3 regions of the uncultured Parvibaculum sp. genome follow, and region 2 is predicted to be linked to each of the others. Evidence: predicted binding sites of a transcription regulator. Region 2 holds the regulator's gene; each other region holds the start of a gene.
The links. Region 2 encodes PhoB, which activates phosphate uptake and scavenging genes when phosphate is short. Its sites were predicted from a motif close to TGTCATNNANCTGTCAT; they were not measured.
Positions count from the first base shown of each region.

Region 1: the regulator PhoB is predicted to act here: its motif matches at 3,773-3,789, upstream of AAC071_RS12390 (PhoX family phosphatase).
Region 3: the regulator PhoB is predicted to act here: its motif matches at 1,871-1,887, upstream of AAC071_RS05930 (GNAT family N-acyltransferase).

Region 1 is NZ_CAXBIB010000015.1:9,613-16,288, reverse strand. It holds gene AAC071_RS12420 (GYF domain-containing protein) at 1-71, shown strand, start outside; gene AAC071_RS12415 (peptidylprolyl isomerase) at 214-639, shown strand; gene AAC071_RS12410 (hypothetical protein) at 646-1,770, opposite strand; gene AAC071_RS12405 (enoyl-CoA hydratase-related protein) at 1,806-2,627, opposite strand; gene AAC071_RS12400 (DUF192 domain-containing protein) at 2,647-3,150, opposite strand; gene AAC071_RS12395 (gamma carbonic anhydrase family protein) at 3,150-3,680, opposite strand; gene AAC071_RS12390 (PhoX family phosphatase) at 3,837-5,852, shown strand; gene AAC071_RS12385 (hypothetical protein) at 5,963-6,676, shown strand, end outside.
Region 2 is NZ_CAXBIB010000006.1:170,918-177,593, reverse strand. It holds gene pstB (phosphate ABC transporter ATP-binding protein PstB) at 1-182, shown strand, start outside; gene phoU (phosphate signaling complex protein PhoU) at 203-919, shown strand; gene phoB (phosphate regulon transcriptional regulator PhoB) at 1,015-1,710, shown strand; gene AAC071_RS07105 (GcrA family cell cycle regulator) at 1,801-2,319, opposite strand; gene AAC071_RS07100 (ABC transporter permease) at 2,552-3,361, shown strand; gene AAC071_RS07095 (MliC family protein) at 3,373-3,756, shown strand; gene AAC071_RS07090 (aspartate aminotransferase family protein) at 4,086-5,297, shown strand; gene argF (ornithine carbamoyltransferase) at 5,294-6,223, shown strand; gene AAC071_RS07080 (Hsp33 family molecular chaperone) at 6,220-6,676, shown strand, end outside.
Region 3 is NZ_CAXBIB010000005.1:131,121-137,796, forward strand. It holds gene AAC071_RS05920 (response regulator) at 1-303, shown strand, start outside; gene AAC071_RS05925 (MFS transporter) at 363-1,790, shown strand; gene AAC071_RS05930 (GNAT family N-acyltransferase) at 1,989-2,894, shown strand; gene AAC071_RS05935 (NADP-dependent malic enzyme) at 3,004-5,268, opposite strand; gene mutS (DNA mismatch repair protein MutS) at 5,469-6,676, shown strand, end outside.

The DNA.
Region 1 (6,676 bases), on a different contig from region 2:
GCACGGCCTGGAGTTCGATGGGTCCCGAAGTCGACGCAAAAATCCGCCGCGTCTGGCGCCGCACCTACTGACGCAGGGCATTGCGCGGCGCCGCAAGGTGGCCAAACGCGATCGCCGATGCTAGGCTTTCGATCATTGGGGCTTTCAGGCATTCGCTTGAGAGCCCCTTTCTTTTTCGCCGATTTCCAATCATCGAAACGCAAGGGCAGAACAATGGCAGCAGCAAACGGCAACACGGTGCGTGTGCACTACACGGGCTCACTGAACGACGGCACCGTGTTCGACACGAGCCGCGGCGGCGAACCGATCGAGTTCGCGGTCGGCGGGCGCATGGTGATCGCCGGCTTCGAGAATGCCGTTCTCGGCATGGAACCGGGCGACAGCAAGAAGCTGACGATCCCTGCCGGCGAAGCCTATGGCGAACACGACCCGCGCCTGGTGCAGGATGTGCCGCGCTCGGAACTGCCGCAGGGCCTCGAACCGCAGCCCGGCATGCAGCTGACCGCCAGCGGCAATGACGGCCGCGAGATCGCGCTGGTCATCACCGAAGTCACCGGCGACACCGTGCGGCTCGACGCCAACCATCCGCTAGCCGGCCAGGATCTGACCTTCGAGATCCAGCTGGTCGAGGTCGCCTGAGCGGCGTCAGGAACCGGGCCGCGGCAGTGGCAGCGGCGCCCGGTGCAGCGGCCCGACGCGGATTGAAATATCGGGCGCAAAATCGGTCGGCCCCGCGGCGTCGGGCCGCGACAGCGGCAGGCCGTGCGGCGCGGCCGCTCCGGCGGCCGGTGCCGTTCCGGATTGATCCGGCGCCTCGGTCGCGCTTTCGGCCTCGACCGGCGCGATCGTCACGCCGCCGGCCCGCGCGATCTCGGTCATGATCGCGGCGGCGCGGCGCCAGCGCAGGATCAGCGGCGCCCCGAGTGCACTGACATCGGCGCATTTGGCCGCCGGCGTCTCGCCGCGGTCGCACAGCGCCGTGGCGCGCACGATTTCGAACTGGAACTGCGCCCGCCGCAGGAATTCGGGAAAGACGCTGCTCTGCTGCGCTGCGCCGACCAGCGGCAGATAGGCCGCGCAGTCGCTCTGCTGGCGTTCCATCATCTCGGCAAGCCGTGCGGCCGCCGGCGACCCCGCCACCGGCGCCGCCTGACAGAGACGCCACATCAGTTCCGCCGTCGCATGATCGTAGAGCAGGATCAGCCCGCGGCTGCGATCGTCGAGCGCGGCATAGAGCCGGGCCGTGTCGCGCGGGTCCCAGCGCCGGAACCGGTCGATGAAGGTGATGAGGTCGACCGCGCCATCGCCCGGCGCCGGCGCGAAGCGGCTTTCGGGCTGCGCCGGCACCGCCGGCCGGACGCCGCGCTTCAGGAACGAGAATTCCCGCGAGGCCGCAATGTCCGGCGTGCCGTCGGGCCGGGTCGGGATGAACAGCAGCTGCAGCCCGAGCGGGCGTTCCTCGATATGGAACAGCGCCGCATCGGCCGTCGCCCCCGACAGGCGCAGCACACCCTGCACCTCGCCGGTATCGACCGCCGCCCGCTCGCCATTGATCGTGTAGGTGCTGCCGCCCGGCGTCGTCAGCCGTCCGACAACGCGGGTCCCGGCCTGCTGCAGCGTCAGCGCCATGCCGGCCGCGTCGCCAATGCCGTCATAGCCACCGGTGAAGACGGCCGCCCGGCCATGCGCCGGCAGCAGCAGCACGCAGAGCGCCACCGCCGCAACCAGCCTCGCCGCCAATGCCGCGCGCCGCACGGCAAGCCTCCGCATCTGCTGTCCTTGCGCCCTTCCCGGCCCGGCCGCACCTATCGCCCGGTGAAGCGCGGCTCGCGTTTCTCGATATAGGCGGTCATGCCTTCCTTGATGTCGTCGGTCCGCATCAACGGCAGCAATTGCAGATAGACGTGATGCACATGCTCCGGGAACGGCTCGTTGAGCCCCATGCGCATCATCCGCTTGGCGGCGCGCACGGCAAGGGGCGCATTGCCGGCGATCTCGGCGGCCAGGGCGCGCGCCCGCGGCATCAGCTCGGCATCGGCAACGACTTCGGAGGCAAGCCCCCATTCGACGCTCTGCTCGGCCGAGAGCGTGCGGCCAGTGAAGATCAGCTCGGCCGCCTTCGACCAGCCGATCAGCCGCGGCAGGATCCAGGTGCCGCCCGATTCCGGCAGCAGCCCCCGCTTGCAGAAGGCGGCGGCGAACTTGGCCGACTTGGCCATCACCCGGATGTCGCAACCCAGCGCGGTGTCCATGCCGTAGCCCGCCGCCCCGCCATTGACGGCGCAGACGGTCGGCGTCTCCATCGCATGCAGCACGGTGGGCGGCGTGTAGCTGAGATCGAGCGACGTCGAGGTGACGCCGCCGCTCTGGCCGATGGAGAGATTGCCCGAAGCCTGCGGCCGAAGATCGAGGCCGGCGCAGAAGGCCCGGCCGGCGCCGGTCAGGATCACGCAGCGCACCTCCGGGTCGCGATCGGCCTGCAGCAGCCGCTCGGTCAGCTGGTTCAGCATCAGCCCGGAGATCGTGTTCATCCGCTCCGGCGCATTGAGCGTGATGGTCGCGATATGGTCGGCAACCTCGTAAAGAACTTCATCCGCCGCTTCGGGCGCCTGTCTGGCCTGGCTCATCGGTCTCTCCCTGTCCGGATTATGGTTGGCCCGAGCTTAGCCCATTCGCCTCGCCGCAAACAGCCGCTCCGTCGGCGCCGAACAACGGGTGCCGGACATGATCGCCGGGCGCGATGCCGAGCGCCGCCGCCCGCCCCCCGGCAATCTCGAGCACGCCATTGACCGGCACGCCGGAAGCGCGGATCTCGAGCGACTGCGGTTCGGCCATGGCCGTGATCCGGGCGATCCGCCCGTCCGCCTCGATGAAGATCATGTCGAGCGGGATCAGCGTGTTCTTCATCCAGAATTGCGCCAGCCGGCATTGCTGATAGAAGAAGAGCATGCCGGCATCGTCGGCGAGGCTTTCGCGGAACATCAGCCCGCGCTGGATTTCCGCAGGGCTGACGGCAAGCTCGACCGTGAAACGATGCGTCGCCCCTGCCGCCGTTTCGATGGTGAGGGCGCTTCCGGCGCGCGCCGGCGGCACACAGGCGAAAAGCGTCAGCCCGGTCAGCAGCGCGGCGAGGAGCGCGGCGGCGCGCATCAGTCGAGGCGCTTCAGGCCGGCCGCATAGCGCTTCCAGTTCTGCACATAATGATCGGAAGACAGCCGGAGCGCCTCGGCTGTTTCCTTGTCGAGCGTGCGGATGACCTTGCCCGGCGCGCCGAGCACCATCGAATAGTCCGGAATCTCCTTGCCCTCGGCGATCAGCGTGTTGGCGCCGATCAGGCAGCCCTTTCCGATCCGTGTGTTGTTGAGGATGATGCTGCCGATGCCGACCAGACTGCCGGCGCCGATGCTGCAGCCATGCAGCATCACCAGATGGCCGATCGTCACGTCGCGTTCGATGGTCAGCGGCGAACCGGGATCGGTATGCAGCACCGAACCGTCCTGCACGTTGGAATTTTCGCCGATGCTGATGAGCTCGTTGTCGCCGCGCAGCACGGCGCCGAACCAGACACTGGCGTTCCGGGCCAGCTTCACATTGCCCATCACCTGCGCATCGGGTGCGATCCAGTATTCGCCTTCCGGCGGCAGAACCGGCTTTGCCTCGCCAATGGCGTAGATGGCCATGAACAGATCTCCCCGTCATTCGATTGCAGTGTCCGGACTATGCCACGGCCGGCGCCCGGAAACGAGACTTGCGAAGCGCGCGGCAAATGGGGTGTCATTCGCACGTCAAGGGCCGCCCCTATCGTCGGTCCGCAGCGCCGGATGGAGACAGGACGGATGACGCAACGGAAAGAGCGGGAGACGGCCGGGATCGGCGAAGCGATGGACGCGGCCGAAAACCGGCCGGTGGCACGCGCCATGGCGCCGACGCTTGACGAAATCTGGAAGCGCCGCCTCGCGCGCCGCGACGTGCTGAAGGGGATCGGCAAGGCTGCGCTGCTCGCGTCGGCCAGCACGCTGCCGCTGGCGGCCTGCAGCGATGCTCAACCCGATTTCGCGCCCGACGACATCTTCGGCTTCGAGGAAGTGCCGCACGGCGTCGATGAAACGCATCATGTGGCGGGCGGTCATACCGCCGACATCCTGCTGCGCTGGGGCGACCCGGTGTTGCCCGGCGCACCGGAATTCGATCCGCTGAACCAGAGTGCCGAACGGCAGTTGCAGCAATTCGGCTACAACAACGACTATATCGGTTTCGTGCCCCTGCCCTGGGGATCGGGTGCCAGCGATCGCGGCCTGCTCTGCATCCAGCACGAATACACCAATGACGATCTGATGCATCCGGGTATGGTGCCGGCGCCGGGACAGAACCCGCTCGAACTTTTCACCAGGGAGATTGTCGAAATCTCGATGGCCGCACATGGCGGCACCGTCGTCGAGATCGGCCGCGGCAAGGATGGAAAATGGAACGTCGTGCGCGACAGCGCCTTCAACCGCCGCATCACGCCACTGACCACGCCGATGGACATTTCAGGCCCCGCCGCCGGTCATCCGCGTCTGCAGACGTCCGAAGACCCCCAGGGCCGCACGGTGATGGGCACCGTCAACAATTGTGCCGGCGGCATCACGCCCTGGGGCACATGGCTGATGTCGGAGGAGAATTTCAATTTCTACTTCATCGGCACGCCCGACGATCCGGCCGAAGCGGCAAACCATGCGCGCATCGGCCTGCCGGCCGGCCGCGCCTATCCCTGGGGCGCCTACTACAAGCGTTTCAACCTGTCGGCCGAACCGCGCGAGCCCAATCGCTATGGCTGGATCGTCGAGGTCGATCCCTTCGATCCGGCTTCGACGCCGGTCAAGCGCACGGCGCTGGGCCGCTTCAAGCATGAGGGTTGCGAGAACGCCCTGACGAAGGATGGACGCCTCGCCGTCTATTCGGGCGACGATCAGCAATTCGAATACATGTACAAATTCGTCAGCCGCGACAGGGTGAATTTCGAGGATCGCGCTGCAAACGCCGGATTGCTCGATGAAGGCATTCTCCATGTCGCCCGCTTCGACGACGACGGCACCGGGCGCTGGCTGCCGCTGGTTCACGGAACGAACGGTCTCGACGCGAGCAACGGCTTTGCCTCTCAGGCCGATGTCGTGATCGAGGCGCGCCGCGCCGGCGACATTCTGGGCGCGACGCCGCTCGACCGGCCGGAGGATGTCGAACCGCATCCGGTGACGGGCAAGGTCTATGCCGCGCTGACCAATGCCCGGGAGCGCACGGCCGACAAGGTTGACGGCGTCAATCCGCGCGCCGGCAATCTCTGGGGCCAGATCGTCGAACTGACGCCCGATGACGGCGATCACGCCTCGGAAACCTTCACCTGGACATTGCTGGTCAAATGCGGCGACCCGGCTTTCCCGGCAATCGGCGCGGCATGGAACGAGGAAACGTCGGCCGACGGCTGGTTTGCCTGTCCGGACAATGTCGCGATCGATGCGCGCGGTCGCCTCTGGGTTGCCACCGATCAGGGCTCGGGCTGGCACACGGCATCGGGCACGGCCGACGGGCTTTATGCGCTCGCGACCGCCGGCGACAAGCGCGGCGTCGCGCGCCAGATCTTCCGCGCACCCGTCGGCGCCGAAGTCTGCGGTCCTGTGTTCACGCCCGACGCATCGGCCCTCTTTCTCGCCGTGCAGCACCCCGCCGCAGACGGAACCGTCAATTTCGCCGGCTTCGAACGCCGCTCGAGCTTCGCCGATCCGGCCACGCGCTGGCCCGATTTCGACGACAATATCCCGCCAAGACCCTCGCTTCTGGTCATCACGGCCGACGGGAACGGCCCGGTCGGCGGCTGAATTCGCCGCGGCGGGTTGCACCCGCCGGGATGATGGCCCAAGCTCGCCTTGCGGCGATATCGGCGAGCGCACGACCGTGCGGACACCGAGTGCAGTGAGGGCGTATCGGCATGCGATTTCTGTTCAACCTGGCGGTTCTTCTGCTGATCCTGCCGGTCGTCTTCATGCTGACCTATCAGCACGGGCTGCTCGATGATTATATCCCGGAAGATGCCATCGACCCCGAGCCCTTCATCAAGGCCGAACTGGCAAGCGTCACCGACGGGGCCGATCTGAGCCGCCGCGTCGACGAAGCGCTCGATGCCAAACTCTATGACGACGCGGTCATGTATGCCGAGATCGCGGACTACATGAATGTCGAACTCGAAGCGTCGACCCGGGCGCGCCTGCTTGGCGAGGACGCGCCGGCCCGACGCGCGGCGCGTGGCGCCGGCAGTTTCCTCGAAGGATTCGTGACAGGCTACGGCAGCGACACCGCTGGCTTCATGGGCGCCATCGCCTCCGATCTGACGGTGGTCGGCGATGTGCGCGACATCGGCGCGGAAGGATCGAAGCTGGCGCGCGGCGAAGATTATTCGAAGCTGATTCTGGGCCTTTCCGTCGTCGGTCTTGCCGCCACCACGGCGACCGTTGCAACGGGCGGCGGCGGATTGCCGGTAAAGGTCGGCGTCTCGCTGCTGAAGGTCGCCGAAAAGGCAGGCACCATTACGGCCCGCTTTGCGCGCGACGTTTCGAACGCGCTGCAGGAAGCTGTCAATTTCGAAAAGCTGCGTGGGCTGCTGCGCACCACCGATCTCGGCGACAGTGCCGCGACGCGCCGTGCG
Region 2 (6,676 bases):
AACTGCGCGAGCGCTACACCATCGTCATCGTGACGCATTCGATGCAGCAGGCCGCTCGCGTTTCCCAGCGCGCGGCATTCTTTCATCTCGGCAATCTTGTCGAGGAAGGCGAGACCGAACGTATGTTCACCAATCCGTCCGACCAGCGCACCCAGGACTACATCACGGGCCGCTTCGGCTAGAGCCAACAGGAGTGACGGACGTGACCCAGCACATCGTAAAATCGTTCCAGGAAGAACTCGACACCCTGGCAACCAGCATTGCCCAGATGGGCGGCCTCACCGAAGCGCAGCTTTCGGCGGCCATCGAAGCGGTTGTGCGGCGCGATGCGCAGCTTGCCGAGCGCACCATCCGCGAGGATCAGCGGATCGATGTGCTGGAGGCCGAAATCGAATCGCATGCGGTCCGCATGATTGCGCTGCGTCAGCCGATGGCGGCCGATCTGCGCGAGGCTATCGCGGCGATCAAGATCTCGATCGATCTCGAGCGTATCGGCGATCTGGCCAAGAACATCGCCAAGCGCGCCCTTGTTCTGCAGAACGACTTCGAAGGCGCCGCCAAGCTGATCCAGGGCATCGCCCGGATGGGACGTCTGGCCCAGCGGCAGCTGAAGCAGGTGCTCGATGCCTATGCCAATCGCGAGGCGGCCGCAGCCATGGAGGTTTGGCGCGAGGACGAGGAAATCGACGCCATGTACAATTCGGTCTTCCGCGAATTGCTGACCTACATGATGGAAGACCCGCGCACCATCGGCGTCTCGACGCATCTGCTGTTCATTGCCAAGAACATCGAGCGCATTGGCGATCATGCCACCAACATCGCCGAAACGGTCGGTTATCTGGTGACAGGTGAATGGGTGCAGGACGAACGTCCCAAGGGCGATACAACCAGCATGACTGCCATCGAGGCGGAAAACTGAGGAAATCTGGAGGAATCATGTCCATGATGCTTGCCCATACCGGCGAAGAGGCTCAGGATTTCGTCGGGAACGACCGGAATCAGTTCGAGAGACGCATGAAACCGACTGTGATGATCGTCGAGGATGAGGAAGCGCTGCTGACGCTGCTTCAGTACAATCTCGACAAGGAAGGCTACAAGGTCATCACCGCATCCGACGGCGAGGAAGCGGTGCTGATGATCAAGGAGACGACGCCTGATCTCGTGCTGCTCGACTGGATGCTGCCCAGCCTTTCGGGCATCGAAATCTGCCGTCGCCTGCGGGCGCGGGATGAAACCCGCAACCTGCCGATCATCATGATCACGGCGCGCGGCGAGGAGGGGGACCGTATCCGCGGCCTCGACACCGGCGCCGACGATTATCTGACCAAGCCTTTTTCGATGACCGAGCTGCTGGCGCGTGTCCGTGCTGTCATGCGCCGCATTCGTCCGGCGTTGACGGAAGACATGATCACCTTCGGCGACATCGTCGTCGACCGCGCTGCCCACCGGGTGCGCCGCGGCGAACGCGAAGTGCGTCTGGGGCCGACCGAATATCGTCTGCTCGATCACCTGATCCAGCATCCCGGCCGGGTCTTCAGTCGCGAACAGTTGCTCGATGCGGTCTGGGGATCGGACGTCTATGTCGAGGCTCGCACGGTTGACGTTCATGTCGGCCGGCTGCGCCGGGCGCTCAACGACAAGGGCGAGAAGGATCCGATCCGCACCGTTCGCTCGGCCGGCTATTCGCTGGACGAACAGTTCCAGGCCTGACGGGTTCGGTCCTTACAGCAATGAAAAACCGGCAACCGCGAAAGCGGATGCCGGTTTTCCTTTCCCCTCGACGCCCCGAAAGGCCCTGGTTCAGCTGACCAGTCGATGGTCCTTGCTGCGCTGACGCTCGCGATTGCGCCGTGCCTGCGCGGGCTGATAGGCCATCCGCGCATGTTCGGTGCAATAGGGCGAGGCATTGTCGGCGCCACGGCCGCAGAAATGAAAGCCCGGCCGGCCGGGATCGCCGATCGGCCATTTGCAGGTGTGCTCGGTCAGCGTCAGTACGGTGGCGCGCTGACTCGGTTCGAGCATCCGTTCTTCCTGGACCGTCTCGCTGCGCGCTTCTGCCGTCTCGCGGGCGGCGTGCTCTTCATTGCGCGCTTCGCCGGTCAGCGGGTCGGGACGGCCTCGGACGAGCGTTCGCGGGCCCGTGCTGCGCGTGCGCGCCGGGCGGCTCGGTGTCGCCCGGCCCGACAGGCCGAGACGGTGCACCTTGCCGATAACGGCGTTACGGGTGACGCCGCCAAGCTGCTTGGCGACCTGGCTGGCACTCAGGCCGTCGGCCCAGAGCTTCTTCAGCAGTTCCACGCGTTCGTCGGTCCACATGATGCTCTTCCCCTTGGGGCCCCCTCTCGGCCCGATTGGACGCCTGCCGCTGAAATCCGACCCCACTAGATTTCGTAGGCGTTAAGCAAAAATATACAATATAAAGCCCAATTGCCGCAACCGGGCGTGTCGGTGCCAGTGGCCTTATCCACAGAAAAGAACCATCCTCGTGGCTTGTCTGCGGCCACACCGTCCCTTAAGTCTCGCCGATGCTTGCCGATCACAGGAGCGCCCGATGACCCCCACTCCCTGGCCCGCCGAGGGCGCCCGCCGCTTCGGTGCGGTCAACTGGCTCGGCATGTGGACCCTCTATCTGAAGGAAGTGCGCCGTTTCTGGAAGGTGATGACCCAGACCATCGCCGCACCGGTCATCACGACGCTGCTCTATCTGGCGATCTTCGCGCTCGCCATCGGCAAGTTCCGCCCCGACATTCACGGCGTGCCGTTTGTCGAATTCCTGGCGCCCGGCCTGATCATGATGACCATGATCCAGAACGCTTTCGCCAACACCTCTTCCTCGCTGTTGATCTCGAAGATCCAGGGCAACATCGTCGATGTTCTGATGCCGCCCCTCTCGCCGATGGAGCTGAATATCGGCATCGCACTGGCCGGCGTGACGCGCGGCCTGGTCTGCGGCGGCGCGACCGCGCTTGCCATGTTGCCCTTTGTCGATCTTGGTCTGGCTCATGTCTGGGCACTGCTCTTCTTCGCCGCCGGCGCCTCGCTGATGCTATCGCTGTTCGGCATTCTGGGCGGCGTCTGGTCGGAGAAGTTCGACCATTTGCAGGCCGTGACCAATTTCGTGCTGCTGCCGCTGACATTTCTGTCGGGAACCTTCTATTCGGTGACCCAGCTTCCCGATTTTGCACACAGCGTCACGCTCTGGAATCCGGTCTTCTACCTGATCGACGGTTTCCGCTATGGCGTGACCGGCCACGCAGACGGTTCGCTCGAAATCGGCATTGCGCTGGTGATCGGCGTCAATCTTGTGCTCTGGTGTCTTTGTCATATGCTCTTCCGCACCGGCTACCGCCTCAAGGCTTGAGGAGAACCGACATGTCCGCCCGCCTGCTTGCATGCCTGCTTGCCGCCGCACTGCCGCAGTCGGCAGGCATGGCTGTAGCGCAGGAAACGGCCGATGAGACGGCCGAAGCGGAAATGGATGTCAGCAGTCCGCTCCTTGCCTATCGCTGCGCCGGCGGCGTAGAGCTGCAACTGGCCGAACTGACGCTCGAAACCGGGGAAGTGCTGGTTCTGCTCTTTCTCGACGGCGAGGAAATCCAGATGCAGGTCGAGCCTGCGGCCTCTGGCGTCAAATACCGCGCTCTCGATCCGGATCTGGCGCTTGTCTGGCATGGCAATGGCGAGACAGGGTTTCTCTATCGCGAAATGCCCGGGGGCGAGGCCGAACCGGTCGAGGCGGATTGCCGGTTGCATTAGCGGCCGGAATCCGCCGAAAAACCCCGATTGACAGGCTCCGGCCCCTCCGCAATACTCCGCTGCTTCCCGGACTGCCGCCCTTTTCAGGCGGCTTTTTCTATTGGGCGCAAGCCCGCCGGAGGGGCCTCAAGGTGATCGAGATGATCCTGAACGGGAAACGACGACGCTGACAGCGAGGAGGCTGCGCCCTGTGAACGGCGCAGTGCAGGAAACTGCCGTCTCGCATGGAAAGCCCGGAGTTCCGTTCCTCGCGCATTGGTCGCGATGTCCACTCCTCCTTTCCGCGCCGGCGGTTTGAACGGAAAAGCTGTGAGAAGGACAAGATTCCCGTGATTACTCCCGTATTGCCGACCTATGCGCGGGCCGACCTTGAATTCGAGCGCGGCGAAGGCCCCTGGCTGATCACCGCGACAGGCGAACGCTATCTCGATTTCGGCGCCGGCATCGCCGTCAACGCTTTCGGCCATGCCCATCCTCATCTCGTCGCCGCCCTCAACGAGCAGGCGCAGAAGGTCTGGCACACCTCGAACATCTACCGCATTCCGGGTCAGGAACGCCTCGCGAGGCGTCTCGTCGAGGCGACTTTCGCCGACACCGTCTTCTTCACCAATTCCGGTGCCGAGGCGCTCGAATGCGCCATCAAGATGGCGCGCAAGTTTCACGCGGCGGGCGGTGTGCCGGAACGCTATGAGCTGATCACCATGGAAGGCGCCTTCCACGGGCGGACGCTGGCGACCATCGCGGCCGGCGGACAGCAGAAATATCTCGAAGGCTTCGGCCCTGCGATGCCTGGCTTCCCGCAAGTGCCTTTCGGCGATCTGAAGGCCCTGAAGGCGGCGATCGGGCCGGCGACGGCCGGCGTGCTGATCGAGCCGATCCAGGGCGAGGGCGGCATCCGCGTCATCCCGTCGGAAGATCTGCGGCGCATCCGCGACCTTTGCGACGAAACCGGCATCCTGCTGGTGCTCGACGAGGTACAGACCGGCATGGGCCGCACCGGAAAATTGTTTGCTCACGAACTGGCGGGCGTGACGCCGGACATCATGGCGATCGCCAAGGCGCTGGGCGGCGGTTTCCCGGTTGGCGCCTGCCTTGCGACCGAAGCGGCGGCGCGCGGCATGACGGCCGGCACCCATGGCTCGACCTTCGGCGGCAATCCGCTGGCCATGGCCGTCGCCAACGCCGTGCTCGATCTGGCGCTCGATCAGGGCTTCCTGCCGCATGTGCGGGCGCTCGGGCTGAAACTGAAGCAGAAGCTGGCGATGCTCGCCGACCAGCATCCGCGCATCATCGAAAGCGTGCGCGGTGAGGGGCTGATGCTGGGTCTGAAATGCCGGGTGCCGAATACCGAGCTGGTGCAGGCGCTGCGGATGGAACACATGCTGACCGTTGGCGCCGGCGACAATGTCGTGCGCCTGCTGCCGCCATTGACCATCGAGGAAGCCCATCTCGACGACGCGATGGAACGCTTGTCGCGCGCCTGCACGGCGATCGAGGCCGCAATGGGTGCACCGGCCGGCAAGAGTGGAGCGGGATCATGAGCGAGCGGCATTTTCTCGACCTCCACGAAGTGTCCGCGGCCGATTTGAGGGCCATCCTCGATGATTCCGCGACCCGCAAGACGGCCCGCAAGGGCAAGGGTCATGCGGAGCCCGATGCCGACAGGCCGCTCCAGGGCAAGCTGCTGGCGATGATCTTCGAGAAACCGTCGACCCGCACGCGCGTTTCTTTCGACGTGGCCATGCGCCAGCTCGGCGGCGAGACGTTGATCCTGAATGGCGGCGATATGCAGCTCGGCCGTGGCGAAACCGTTGCCGACACGGCGCGTGTGCTGTCGCGCTATGTCGACGCGATCATGATCCGCACGGCCGACCACGCAACACTGCTGGAGCTGGCCGATCATGCATCCGTACCGGTCGTCAATGGCCTGACCAACCTTTCGCATCCCTGTCAGCTGATGGCCGACGTGATGACCTTCGAGGAACACAAGGGCCCGATCACTGGCCGTCGTATTGCGTGGATCGGCGACGGCAACAATATGGCCACGTCTTGGATCCATGCGGCCGGTCAGCTCGATTTCGAATTGCGAATCGCCTGTCCGCCGGAACTGGCGCCGGCGCCGCAGGCACTTGACTGGGCGAAGAAGCGCGGTGCGAGAGTTCTGGTCACCGCCGATCCGCTTGAAGCCGTCGACGGTGTCGATTGCATCAACACCGATACGTGGGTGTCGATGAGCGATGATGAAGAGACGGCCGCCCGCCGGCACAGTCTGCTGGCGCCTTACCGCGTCGATGCGCGGCTGATGACGGCGGCGGGCGAGAATGCGATCTTCATGCATTGCCTGCCGGCGCATCGCGAGGAAGAAATGACCGCCGACGTGATCGACGGACCGGCGTCGGTCGTTTTCGACGAGGCCGAGAACCGCCTGCACGCGCAGAAGGGCGTTCTGGCCTGGTGCTTTCAATGAGCGATGCCGAGATAGCCGGCGCCGACGATCTCGTTCAGCCATTCCAGATCGAGGGGTTGGGCATTCGCGGCCGGGTCGTCCGCCTCGGACCGTTGGTCGACCGCGTCTTGTCCGCCCATGACTATGCCGAACCTGTGTCGCGTCTGCTCGGCGAAGCACTGTCACTCGCCGCGATGATCGGCTCTGCGCTGAAGTTCGAAGGCCGCTTCATTTTGCAGACAAAAGGCGACGGCCCGGTCGGCATGCTGGTTGCGGATTATGAATCGCCGGGCAAGTTGCGCGGTTATGCGCAGGTCGACGAGGAACGGCTGAACGAAGCCCTGGCCGCGGGCCGAGCGACGCCCGCCGATCTGCTGGGTGCCGGTTTTCTGGCATTGACCATCGATCAGGGCGCCGACATGGATCGCTACCAGGGCATCGTTGCGCTTGACGCACGCGGTCTGAGTCATTCAG
Region 3 (6,676 bases), on a different contig from region 2:
CTCGAGGCCGATGCAGATGACGAAATCGATCTCGTGCTGATGGATCTCCACATGCCGGGCATGGACGGCTTCGAGGCAACGGCGCGCATCCGCGCCTTTGACAGCCATCATGCAAGCCTGCCCGTCATCGCCCTGACGGCCAATGCCATGGCCGAGGACCGCCAGGCCTGTCTCGACGCGGCGATGGACGATTACCTGTCGAAGCCCGTTGCCGCCGATGCGCTCAACAAGGCCCTGGCCGCCTGGGCCGGCCGTCGCTCGGTGCACGGAACGCGTGCTGGCGAAAAGACGAATCTTGCCTAAAGTGAAGCGCGTTTGCGCCGGATGAGCCGGCGCCGCGGCAACCGGGCGGGAGCGGAGCGATGGCGCTGGCGGGCAGGGGCGATGGCCGGATGAGCTTCGCCGAATTGTGGAAGGTCTATGCCGAGCCGCGCATCCTGATCATGCTGCTGCTGGGCTTCTCGGCCGGCCTGCCCTATCTGCTGGTCTTTTCGACGCTGTCGGCCTGGCTGCGCGAGGTCGGCATCACCCGCACCGAAATCGGCCTGCTGAGCTATGTCGGCCTTGCCTACACGATCAAGTTTCTCTGGGCGCCGCTGCTCGACCGCATTCGTCTGCCCCTGCTCGACCGGCTGCTGGGCAAGCGCCGCGCCTGGATGATCTTCGCGCAGGCCGTGGCCGCCGGCGCGCTGGTTGTCATCTCGATGAGTGATCCGGCAGCCTCTCTGCTCCCGGTCGTCTTCGGTGCGCTGGTGCTTGCCTTCGCCTCGGCGACCCAGGACATTGCGATCGACGCCTGGCGCATCGAGGCGGCATCCGAGGAAAAGCAGGGCGCGATGGCCGCCGTCTATCAGCTCGGCTACCGTTTCGCGCTGATCGGCTCGGGCGCCGGCGCGCTCTACATCGCCGACTTCGTGTCCTGGCAGGCGGCCTATCTCGCAATGGCGGCGCTGATGCTGGTCGGCATCGGCGCGGCGCTGCTGGCGCCGCGGCTGCCCGAGATCGAGGCGCCGATCATCGGCGCCGAAGCGATGGCCGAAATCGTGCATCGCTTCCACATGCGCGGTCCGCTCGAGGGGATCTTTGCCTGGCTGTACCGCGCGGTCGCCGCGCCCTTTGTCGACTTCTTCGGCCGCTATGGCTGGTGGTCGCTGGCGATGCTGGCCCTGATCGGGCTCTACCGGGTGCCCGATTTCGTAATGGGGGTGATGGCCAATCCGCTCTATATCGACATCGGCTTCTCGCTCTCCACCATTGCCACCGTGGTCAAGGTCTATGGCGTCTGGATGACGATCGCCGGCGCCATTGTCGGCGGTCTGGCGGTGGCCCGTTTCGGTATCCTGCGCACCCTGCTGGTCGGCGCACTGGTCGCGACGCTGACCAATCTGGTCTTTGTCTGGCTGGCGATGCGCGGCGCCGATGTCACGGCACTTGCGATCACGATCAGTGCCGAGAATTTTTCCGGCGGTTTCGCCGGCACCTGTCTGATCGCCTACATGTCGAGCCTGGTGAACCACCAGTTCGCGGCAACGCAATATGCGCTGTTCAGTTCCGCCTTCGCGCTGCCGGGCAAGCTTTTGGGCGGCATGTCAGGCGTCATGGTCGACTGGTATGCGCTGCGCCCCGGCATTGCGGAGTTTCTGGTCGGCGCCGCGCCCGGTCTGACGCCCGCCACGGTCGGCTATGTCCCCTTCTTCATCTCGACCGCGCTGATGGGCGTGCCCGCCATTCTGCTGATTTTGCTGGTGATGGCGCACCGGAGAAAAACAGAAGCAAAAACAACGGCGTAGCCCCGACATTTTTGTGTCGCACAAAACCGCGACAAGAAGCCGTCGGCAAATGCGGCTTGCCTTGTGAGCGGCTGTCTATAATGAAAGGATGATGACGTGATCGCAGGACGCCCGGCGCACGGCGGCATGTGGTGTCGTGGCGTCATGCCTGCGGGGGGCCGCGGTGAAGTAGAATATCTGGGTGTGGGGTCCGGAGTGATGCCGACGACAAAAACGGACGAAGGCGGCGGCTCGCCCGGTACGACGGCTGCCCGCTCGGCGGCTGCGGGACTGAGCTACGGCCGCCGCGGCGATCTCGAGGTGCGTCTGGCCCGTTCGCCGCGCGAGATCGATGCGGCCCAGGCCATTCGCTATCGGGTCTTCTACGAGGAAATGTCGGCGATCCCCGATGCCGAGACGCGCGCGCGCCGCCGCGACGCCGACCGCTTCGATGCGATCTGCGACCATCTGCTGGTGCTCGATCACGCGCTGGTCCCGGGCGAAGAGGGGGAGCAGAAGGGCGAGTCCGAAAGCCTGAAGAAGGTCGTCGGTTGCTACCGCCTGTTGCGTCAGGACGTGGCCGAGCGCCATGGCGGTTTCTACACCGCCGGCGAATACGACATTGCGCCGCTGCTGGCGCGCCACGCCGATCTCGATTTTCTGGAGCTCGGCCGCTCCTGCGTGTTGAAGCCCTATCGCACCAGGCCGACCGTCGAGCTGCTCTGGCACGGCATCATGCATTATGTGACGGCGCACAATCTCGATGTGATGTTCGGCTGCGCCAGTTTCGAAGGCACCGATCCGGAAGCGCTGGCCATGCCGCTTTCCTATCTGCATCATTTCCATGCCGCGCCGCCCGACTGGCACGTGCGCGCCCTTCCCGGATGCTACGAGGAAATGAACCTTATTCCGAAAGAAGATGTCGATCCGCGCGAGGCGCTGCGCGCCCTGCCGCCCATGATCAAGGGCTATCTCCGGGCCGGCTGCTACATCGGCGAAGGCGCGGTGGTCGACCGCCAGTTCGGCACCACCGATGTGCTGATCCTCTTTCCGGTCGCGCAGATCTCCGACCGCTATCTGACGAAATTCGGCGCCAAATACGGCACGCCCCGCGGCGGTGCCTGACGCGACCTGGAGCGTTTTCAGCAAAAGTGGCTACCGGTTTTGCGGTTCGAAAACGCGCCAAAACAATGATTTAGAGTCGTTCATCGTTTCTATGAAACGGTGAACGACTCTAGCGGTCGAGATTGTAGGCCGCCAGCGCCGCCATGTTGACGAGATCGGAGACATTCGCCGTCATCGGCACGATCTGCACCGGCTTTTCGAGGCCGACCAGCAGCGGCCCGATCAGCGTCGACCCGCCCAGCACCCTGAGCAGCTTGGTCGAGATCGACGCGGCATGGATCGCCGGCATGATCAGCACATTGGCCGCGTCGCTGAGGCGGCAGAACGGATAGAGCGACATCGTCTCGCGATTGAGCGCGACATCGGCCGCCATCTCGCCGTCATACTCGAAATTGACGTTCCGCGCGTCGAGAATGCGCACCGCGTCGCGCACGGTCGCCGGCCGCTCATGCGTATGCGTGCCGAAGCTCGAATTGGCGAGCATCGCCACGCGCGGCTCGTAGCCGAGACGGCGCGCGACTTCGGCGGCCTGCGTCGCGATGTCGGCCAGCTCGTGCGCCGTCGGCATTTCATGGACATTGGTGTCGGCGACCAGCACCGTGCGGCCGCCCGCCACCACCAGCGTCACGCCGATCGGCTTGCGCCCGTCCACCGCATCGATGACGCGCCGCACATCTTCCAGCGCCACCGAATAGGTGCGCGTGACACCGGTCACCATCGCATCGGCATCGCCCCGCTCCAGCATCAGCGCCGAAAAGATGTTGCGGTCGTTGCTGGTCAGCCGGTGACAGTCGCGATAGAGAAAGCCCTGCCGCTGCAGCTTGTTGTAGAGAAAATCGGCATATTCATCGACTTTCGCCGAGGTCCGCGCATTGCGGATTTCGAGATCGGTCTTCGGGTCGAGGCCCATATTGGCCAGCGTCTGACGGATCTGCTCCTCGCGCCCGACCAGGATCGGCAGGCCGAGCCCGTTGTCGCGAAAGGCCAGCGCGGCGCGGATGACGCGCTCTTCCTCGCCCTCGGCAAAGACGACGCGCTTGGGGTCGCGCCGCACCTTGTCCATGATGACCTGCAGCGTGCCGGCCGTCGGGTTGAGCCGCGCCGAAAGCCGGTTCTTGTAGGCTTCCATGTCGACGATCGGCAGCCGCGCGACGCCTGAATCCATCGCCGCCTTGGCGACGGCCGGCGGGATCTCGCGGATCAGGCGCGGATCGAACGGCACCGGAATGATATAGCCGGGCCCGAAGCGCGGGCGCTCGTCTTGATAGGCGGCGGCCACTTCGTCCGGCACGTCTTCCCGCGCCAGCTTGGCCAGCGCCTGCGCGCAGGCGATCTTCATCTCCTCGTTGATGGCGCTGGCGCGCACGTCGAGCGCCCCGCGGAAGATGTAGGGGAAGCCGAGCACATTGTTGACCTGGTTCGGATAGTCCGAACGCCCGGTGGCGATGATCGCATCGTCGCGCACCTGCAGCACTTCTTCGGGTGTGATCTCGGGATCGGGATTGGCCATCGCGAAGATGATCGGCTTCGGCGCCATCGAGGCGACCATCTTCTGGTTGATCGCGCCCTTGGCCGAAAGGCCGAGAAAGACGTCGCAGCCGACCATTGCCTCTTCCAGCGTGCGCGCATCGGTCACCGCCGCATGCGCCGACTTCCACTGGTTCATGCCTTCGGTGCGGCCCTTGTAGATGACGCCCTTGGTGTCGCAGAGGATCGCATTGTCATGCGGCAGCCCCATCGCCTTGATGAGTTCGAGGCAGGCGATGCCGGCCGAGCCCGCGCCATTGACCACGACCTTGATGTCCTTGATGTCGCGTCCGGTCAGGAACAGAGCGTTGATCAGGCCGGCCGCGGTGATGATCGCGGTGCCGTGCTGGTCGTCATGGAAAACCGGAATGTCCATCATCTCGCGCAGCCGGCTTTCGATGACGAAGCAGTCCGGCGCCGAGATGTCTTCCAGGTTGATGCCGCCGAAGGAGGGGCCGAGATAGCGCACCGAATTGACGAAGGCATCGACATCCTTGGTGTCGACCTCGAGATCGATCGAGTCGACATCGGCAAAGCGCTTGAACAGCACCGCCTTGCCCTCCATCACCGGCTTGGAGGCCAGCGCGCCCAGATCGCCGAGGCCGAGGATCGCCGTGCCGTTGGAGATCACGGCGACGAAATTGCCCTTCGAGGTGTAGTCATAGGCGGCATCCGGGTTTTCGGCGATGGCGCGCACCGGCGCCGCCACGCCGGGGCTGTAGGCCAGCGAGAGGTCCCGCTGCGTCGCCATCGGCTTGGTCGCGTTGATTTCGAGTTTCCCGGGCTTGCCCTGGGAATGGAAGAGGAGCGCTTCCTCGTCGGTAAACTGGCGCCGCTTTTTGCTCATGCGATCGAACATCCGGAATGTCGGGCAGGGCAGGCGCGGAAGGCCGCGCCGGGGAGCGCGCCCCCCCGGGGGGCCTGCCCCGGAAGCCCGCTTTGTAGGCTGGCGACCCGCCAATAACAAGCCGCCACCGTTGATTCGGCCCGATTTTCGGCCGCGCCGCCCCTTTCCTGCGGGTGGTCCGCGCTCTAGTCTCGGCCCCCATGTCCGAACCCGCCGCCCATGCTCCCGAGCCGGAAGCCGCCGCGCCTGCGCTGGCGGGGCCGCCCCCCGCGCCGGACGCGACCCCCATGATGGCGCAATATCTGGCGATCAAGGCGGGCCACCCCGGCGCGCTGCTCTTCTATCGCATGGGCGATTTCTACGAGCTCTTCTTCGACGACGCTGTCGCCGCCGCCGCCGCCCTCGACATCGCGCTGACGAAGCGCGGCAAGCATGCCGGCGCCGACATCCCGATGTGCGGCGTGCCGGTCCACAGCCACGAGGCCTATCTCGAAAGGCTGATCCGCAAGGGCTTCAAGGTCGCGGTCTGCGAGCAGGTCGAGGACCCGGCCGAGGCGAAGAAGCGCGGCGCCAGATCGGTCGTCGCCCGCGCCGTCACAAGGCTGGTGACCCCGGGCACGCTGACCGAGGACACGCTGCTCGATGCCCGCGCTCATAATTATCTGGCTGCGCTGGCCCGCACCGGCGCCGAGGCAACGCTGGGTCTGGCCTGGCTCGACGTCTCGACCGGCCGCTTCGAGACCATGGCGCTCGAACCGGCGTCCCTGGCCGCCGAGCTGGCCCGCCTCGCCCCCGGCGAATTGCTGGTCGCCGAGGGCATGGAGGCCGACCCTGCCATCGCCCGCGCCGGCACCGTGCTGACCCTGCTGCCGCCGGCGCGTTTCGACAGCACCGCCGCCGAACGCCGGTTGAAGGCGCATCTCGGCGTCGCCGCGCTCGACGCCTTCGGCGCCTTCAGCCGTGCCGAACAGGGCGCCATGGGCGCGCTGCTCGACTATGTCGAACTGACCCAGGTCGGCCGCCTGCCGGCGCTGCAGCCGCCGCGCCGCGTCGCCGCCACCGACGCCATGTCGATCGATGCGGCGACCCGCACCAATCTCGAACTGGTGAAGACCCTGCAGGGCGAAACCGAAGGCGCGCTGCTCTGCGTGATCGACCGCACGGTGACGGGCGCCGGCGCGCGCGAACTGGCCGCCCGCCTCGCCGCGCCGCTGACCGACCCCGCCGCCATCGCCGCCCGTCTCGACGCGGTCGAATGGTTCGTCGAAAGCCGCGATCTCCGCCACGAGGCGCGCCGCAGCCTCAAATCGGCACCCGACATGGCGCGTGCGCTGTCGCGCCTCTCGCTCGGCCGCGGCGGCCCGCGCGATCTGGCCGCGGTGGCAGGCGGGCTTGCCGCCGCCCATGC